DNA from 2 places in the Burkholderia crassaminum genome. Region 2 is predicted to be linked to the other one. Evidence: predicted binding sites of a transcription regulator. Region 2 holds the regulator's gene; the other holds the start of a gene.

Region 1 (3,404 bases), 960 kb from region 2:
CGTCGACCAAAGCCACTTCACACGGCACTTCAAACGCATGTTCGGCGTGCCGCCCGGGCGCTGGCAGGCGAGCTGACGCGCAGCATCCGGCCCGCCACCGCGATGCCGCCGGCGCCTGCGGGCGAGCAAGCCCCGGCTCGCCGCCCAAGCGCAAGAACATACAAGCCGGCACACCCCCTGCCCGCTATCCTCCCGTTCATGGAGGAGCACCCTTTGAACCCGACACCCGCATCGCCTGCTCGCCGCCCATTCAACGAATGGCTCGACGGCGCGCGCGACACGATTCCAATGATGATTGGCGCCGCCCCGTTCGGCGTGATTTTCGGCACGCTCGTTGGCGGTGGCCCGCTCGCCGCGTGGCATGGCGCGCTGATGTCGCTCGCCGTGTTCGCGGGCTCCGCGCAGTTCATCGCACTCGGCCTGATCGCGGGCAGCGCAAGCTTCGTCGTCGTGCTCGCGACCACGCTGATCGTGAACCTGCGCCACCTGCTGTACAGCGCGACGCTCGCGCCCTATGTCGCGCACCTGCCGCTGCGCTGGCGCGCGACGCTCGGCGCACTGATGACCGACGAGGTGTTCGCGGTCGCCTATGCGCACTACCGGCATTTCCCGCCCGGCGCGATCGGCCCCCACTACTTCTTCGGCTCGGGGCTCGCGATGTACCTGAACTGGCAGGTCTGGACGCTCGCGGGCATCGGTTTCGGCGCGGCGTTCCCGGGCCTGCAGTCGCTCGGCCTCGATTTCGCGATGGCGGCGACCTTCATTGCAATCGTCGTCCCGCAGCTCGGCACGCTGCGCTATTTCGCTGCGGCCGTGACGGCCGGCACGCTGGCGTACTTCTGGCAGGGCTGGCCGTACAAGCTCGGACTGCTCGGCGCAGTCGCCGCCGGCGTCGCGATCGGCGTCGCGCTCACGCTGCTGCACGAACGCACGCGCGCCGGCTCGCGCACGGAGGCCGCATCGTGAGCTACGCGCTGCTGATTCTCGGGATGGCCGTCATCACGTACGCGATCCGCTCGACGCTGTTCCTGTTCGGCGAACGGCTGACCTTCCCGCCGCTCGTGCGGACCGCGCTCGGCTTCGTGCCCGTCACCGTGCTGACCGCGATCATCGTACCGATGACCGTCTCGCCGCACGGCGGCACGGCCGAGCTGACCTGGCGCAATCCGCAGCTGGTCGGCGCGCTGGCGGCCGTGCTCGTATCGGCGGCAACCCGCCGCCCGCTCGTGACGATCGCAGCGGGGCTCGTGGTGTTCTTCTTCTGGCAAGGGGTCGTGTTGCCCCACTGGCTGCCCGCCTGAGCGCACGCTCGGTCACGCGCACTCAAGTTTTCGCCCGGCACGCCGATATAGGGAATGAAGACCCGCCACCGGCCTCGGCGCGCACCGGTCAGTCGACGCTGCGCCCGCCCCGGTGCGCCGTGCCGGCCGCCGGCTTGCGCGGGCCGCCATCGAGACGATTCATGGGCCAGATCACCCTTTCCCTCAAGGACGACACGCTAGAGTCCCTACGCAAGGACTACGACGCGTTCGTCCGCGTGTCGCTGAAACTCGACCCGCAGTTCGCGACGCCGTCGTTCGAGGATTTCCTGCGCGCCAAACTGCTCGACAACATGGTGCCGCTGACCGAGCACGCCGTGCAGCGAATGCTGCAGGGCGGCCAGTACGCGTGGGCAAAACGCACGCTCGACAAGGAGTTTCCGGACGTCGTCGCGATCCTGATGCGACAGGCCGGCGAATTCGGCTTCGGCTTCGCGTCACGCTCCGAATGGACCCCCGACGAACTCGCGAAGGCTTGCCGCGACTGGGCGAAAGCGATCGTCGCCGAAGCGCAGGGCGACCCGTCGCTGATCGACCCGCTCGCATCGCAGATCAAGGGGGCGGCGCAAGACATCCAGGCGCTCGAGGAGCTGATGCAGACGCCTGCGTGGCGGCTCGCGGAATCGCTGCGACAACGGGTCTACGAGGCCAAGCTCGCGTGCGAGATGAGTGTCGGCAGCACCGCGCGCGACAAGCTCGGCGAACTGCGCGGGCTGCTGCGGCTCGGACTCGCGCACGGCTCGTTCCAGAAGCAGGAAGCGCAGCAGATCATGGAATACCTGCGGCTGCTGAAGCCGGAGATCTTCGTCGAGGAGCCGTACGACGTCTTCGCACGGCTCGCCGCGTGGTTGCGCAGCGTATTCACGCCGGCTGCCGTGCGGCCGGCGCAGGGTCCGGGACAAGGGCAAGGACAGCGCCGGCCGTAACGGCGCGCCCATGCGCATCAACACATGAAAACGTCCCGGTTCGCATAACGCGAACCGGGACGTCGGGTGGCCACCGTCGCGACGCGTCGTCCGGGGCGAGCGTCGCGCGGCGCCGGGCACCGCTTACTGCGTGGTGCCCTGGGCCGATGCACCGCCCTCCGCGCCCACCGATGCGCCGCCTTCGGTCGCTTCGCCGGCCTTCGCCTTGGCCGAGCCGACATGGCTCTTGGCCGACTTCGCGGCATGCTTCGTGTGCTTCTTGGCCGAGTGGACGGCCGACGACGACGTATCCTTCGCGCCGTCGGCTGCCGCGCCAACCGCATCGGTTGCACCGCCGGCCGCATTGCCCGACGCGTTCGCGCCCGCACTGCCCTGCATGCCGGCACCGACACCCGCCGCCGGCGTCTGCGCCTGCACGCCGGCACCGGCTGCGCCCTGTACCGCCGTGCCCGTCTGGGCAAATGCGGCCGAAGTGGCGAACGCCGTCAACGCGGCACCGATCAGCATCGTACGAATCTTGGACATGGCAATTCTCCTCAGGAAGTTGTGAGCCCGGACCCCAGCGATGCGGTCCGTTGCGTCCCCCGCCGCAACACGCGGCAGGTACGACAAAAGACCCGCGGCCCGCACGGCCGGTTCTCGAATCTCTCAGACTGTTACCCACCGTTTCATTTGCTGACGAATGGCTCACATTTCCTGACAACCGCGTGCGGCAGCCGGCCGCGCTCGCGCGCCGGCCCGCCGTGCCGTATGATGCGAGGCGATTCCTCCCGCGCATTGCGCACCTTCTTCGTCATGCCCAACCTGGATTTCACGCTGACCGGCGAATACGTCGAGCTGCACAACCTTCTCAAGATCACCGGCCTCGCGGACAGCGGCGGCACCGCGAAGCTGATCGTCGCGTCCGGCGCGGTGAAAGTCGACGGCGCGGTCGAACTGCGCAAGACCTGCAAGATCCGCGCGGGCCAGGTCGTCCTGCTCGGCGACACGCGCATTGCAGTGCGCGAAGCCTAGGCCGGACGGTTCCCCCTGCCTGCGACATGGCCATCGGCGCGCGCGTTCGACATGGTTCGAATAAAGCCGTAAGCTAGCCGTCTCTCAAAATAAATACATAGAGCGCGGGCCCGCACCCGCGCGAGCGCCCATTCCATGTCGCATT
Region 2 (3,404 bases):
ACCGCCGAGCTGCACGAGGTGCGATTTGGATAAACGGATCATCGACCAGGCCGAAGGGCTGCGGCGCCTGCTGGCCGGGCGCGCGTCGCGCATCGTCGCGGTGGCGGGCGGGCCGGCGGGTGTCGGCTGCACGTCCACCGTCGTGAACCTGGCGGCGGCGCTCGCGTCGCTCGGCAAGGATGTGCTCGTCGTCGACGAGCGCGCCGACGTGCATTCGGCCAGCGCGACGCTCGCGGGCGCGTGGCTGCGCGACGGCGAGCGCACGCGGGTCGCGGCCGGCTTCGGCCTGTGCGGCGCCGCACGGCTCGCGCGCGCCGGCTACACCGACGCGCAGCTGAGCGATTTCATCGACGGGCCGGCCGACATCGTCCTCGTCGACGCGCAGCTCGGCGCCGACGGTTCGTTTTCGGCGCTCGCACGTGAAGCGCACGACGTGCTGGTCGTGACGCGGGTCGCCGCGCAGGCGATCACCGAAGCGTACGCGTGCATGAAGCGGCTGCATTTCGCGCATGCGTTCGCGCAGTTCCGCGTGCTGACCAATCACGTCGGCAGCCACGCGGACGCGAAGGTCGCGTTCGACAACCTCGCGGGCGTCGCGAGCCGCTACCTGACGGTGTCGATCGCCGACGCGGGGTGCGTGAGCGCCGATCCGCTCGTCGAGCATGCGCGCGAGCTGATGCGCGCGGCGGTCGACGCGTTCCCGTCGTCGGCCGCCGCGCGCGACTACCGGCAGATTGCCGCCGACCTGCTGTACTGGCCGATGCGCCCGCGAACGGGCGCGGGCCGCGCCGTGCACGCGGGCGGCAAGCCGTCGTATGAGGCGGGCGCGGCACACGCCGCGTGAGTGCCACCGGAAGGAGGGGGCCATGATGTACAACGCTCAAGGAAAGATGTCCCAGGCCGACGTGCTCGCGCAATATGCGCCGCTCGTGCGCCGCCTCGGGCTGCAGCTCGTCGCGAAGATGCCGGCGAGCGTCGACCTCGACGACCTGATCCAGGCCGGCATGATCGGCCTGATGGACGCGGCCGGCCGCTACAAGGAAGACCAGGGCGCGCAGTTCGAGACCTACGCGACGCAGCGCATTCGCGGCGCGATGCTCGACGAGCTGCGCAGCAACGACTGGCTGCCGCGCAGCCTGCGCAAGACGTCGCGCGAGGTCGAGCACGCGGTGCACCAGGTCGAGCAGCATCTCGGTCGCTCGGCGAGCGAGACCGAGATCGCGGAGCACCTGAAGATGCCGCTCGACGAATACCAGGGGATGTTGCAGGACCTGCACGGCAGCCAGCTGATCTACTACGAGGATTTCGACCGCGCGGCCGACGACGAGCCGTTCCTCGACCGCTATCGCGTCGATCACGCCGATCCGCTGTCGGCGCTGCTCGACGAGCACCTGCGCGAAGCGCTCGTCGAGGCGATCGAGCGGCTGCCGGAGCGCGAGAAGCTGCTGATGTCGCTGTACTACGAACGGGGTCTGAATCTGCGCGAGATCGGCGCGGTGCTCGAAGTGAGCGAGTCGCGCGTATGCCAGTTGCACAGCCAGGCCGTCGCGCGCCTGCGCGCACGGCTGCGCGAACAGGCGTGGGTCGGCGCGGAATCCTGACCCTTTCCTGACGGCCGCGCGCGCCGACGCCGCGCGCCTGGCATCGGTGTGCGCATTTTGCGCGCCGATTTGCTACAATCCTTCCCGTTTTCCGAGGAGCGTTGCGACGGGCCAGTCTGGGCCCGCCAGGCTCGGAAGGCTTCACCAAGCAGCCGTGCGGCGCGCGTTTAGCGTGTTGTCGCGCCGGCCCCGCTTCCTGAACGGCGCTCACGTCACCAATCTAGAAACTTTTTAGAAAGGAGGGCGTGATGAACGCCATTATCGATTCCAAAGCTTCCAACGATTTCGTCGTCGCCGACATGGCGCTGGCCGGCTGGGGCCGCAAGGAACTGAACATTGCCGAGACCGAAATGCCGGGCCTCGTGCAGATCCGCGACGAATACAAGGCACAGCAGCCGCTGAAGGGCGCGCGCATCGCCGGTTCGCTGCACATGACGATCCAGACGGGCGTGCTGATCGAGACGCTGAAGGCGCTCGGCGCGGACGTCCGCTGGGCGTCGTGCAACATCTTCTCGACCCAGGACCACGCGGCTGCCGCGATCGTCGAAGCCGGCACGCCGGTGTTCGCGTTCAAGGGCGAATCGCTCGACGAATACTGGGAGTTCTCGCACCGCATCTTCGAATGGCCGAACGGCGAATTCGCGAACATGATCCTGGACGACGGCGGCGACGCAACGTTGCTGCTGATCCTCGGCTCGAAGGCCGAGAAGGACCGTTCGGTGATCGCGAAGCCGACCAACGAGGAAGAAGTCGCGCTGTACAAGTCGATCGCGGCGCACCTCGACATCGACCCGACCTGGTACTCGAAGCGCCTCGCGCACATCAAGGGCGTGACCGAAGAAACCACGACCGGCGTGCACCGCCTGTACCAGATGGAAAAGGACGGCCGCCTGCCGTTCCCGGCGTTCAACGTGAACGATTCGGTCACGAAGTCGAAGTTCGACAACCTGTACGGCTGCCGTGAATCGCTGGTCGACGGCATCAAGCGCGCGACCGACGTGATGATCGCGGGCAAGGTCGCGGTCGTTGCGGGCTACGGCGATGTGGGCAAGGGCTGCGCGCAATCGCTGCGCGGCCTGGGCGCGACCGTGTGGGTCACCGAAATCGATCCGATCTGCGCACTGCAGGCGGCGATGGAAGGCTACCGCGTCGTGACGATGGAATACGCGGCCGACAAGGCGGACATCTTCGTGACGGCCACCGGCAACTTCCACGTGATCGGCCACGACCACATGAAGGCGATGCGCCACAACGCGATCGTCTGCAACATCGGCCACTTCGACTCGGAAATCGACGTCGCGTCGACCCGCCAGTACCAGTGGGAAAACATCAAGCCGCAGGTCGACCACATCATCTTCCCGGACGGCAAGCGCGTGATCCTGCTGGCGGAAGGCCGCCTGGTGAACCTCGGCTGCGCGACCGGCCACCCGTCGTTCGTGATGTCGAACTCGTTCGCGAACCAGACGCTCGCGCAGATCGAGCTGTTCGTGCGCGGCAACGAGTACGAAAACAAGGTGTACGTGCTGCCGAAGCATCTCGATGAAAAGGTCGCGCGCCTGCACCTCGCGCGCATCGGCGCGAACCTGTCCGTGCTGTCGGACGAGCAGGCTTCGTACATCGGCGTGCAGAAGGACGGCCCGTTCAAGCCGAACCACTACCGCTACTGATCCGATGCGCCGCCGCCGCGGTGCCGTGCTCGCGTCGCCGACGCGCACACGGTACGGCGGCACGGCGCGGATCGCCGGCTGCCGCGGCGCGCCTTCGGGCACCCGCGGCGGCCGGCGGCGGCCACTGATCGTACCG

Evidence for each region. The regulator FliA, encoded in region 2, starts transcription of late flagellar genes. The targets are predictions, from matches to a motif close to CTAAAGTTTNNNNNNNNNNNGCCGNTA.
Region 1: the regulator FliA is predicted to act here: its motif matches at 1,323-1,349, upstream of ACPTTF_RS05535 (DUF4088 family protein).

Annotation. Positions count from the first base shown of each region.
Region 1 is NZ_OZ183799.1:1,198,043-1,201,446, reverse strand. It holds gene ACPTTF_RS05550 (AraC family transcriptional regulator) at 1-76, shown strand, start outside; gene ACPTTF_RS05545 (AzlC family ABC transporter permease) at 199-966, shown strand; gene ACPTTF_RS05540 (AzlD domain-containing protein) at 963-1,301, shown strand; gene ACPTTF_RS05535 (DUF4088 family protein) at 1,463-2,245, shown strand; gene ACPTTF_RS05530 (hypothetical protein) at 2,369-2,770, opposite strand; gene ACPTTF_RS05525 (RNA-binding S4 domain-containing protein) at 3,041-3,259, shown strand; gene norM (multidrug efflux MATE transporter NorM) at 3,395-3,404, shown strand, end outside.
Region 2 is NZ_OZ183799.1:237,396-240,799, forward strand. It holds gene flhF (flagellar biosynthesis protein FlhF) at 1-33, shown strand, start outside; gene ACPTTF_RS01000 (MinD/ParA family protein) at 26-844, shown strand; gene ACPTTF_RS01005 (RNA polymerase sigma factor FliA) at 867-1,601, shown strand; S-adenosyl-L-homocysteine riboswitch at 1,689-1,817, shown strand; gene ahcY (adenosylhomocysteinase) at 1,850-3,268, shown strand.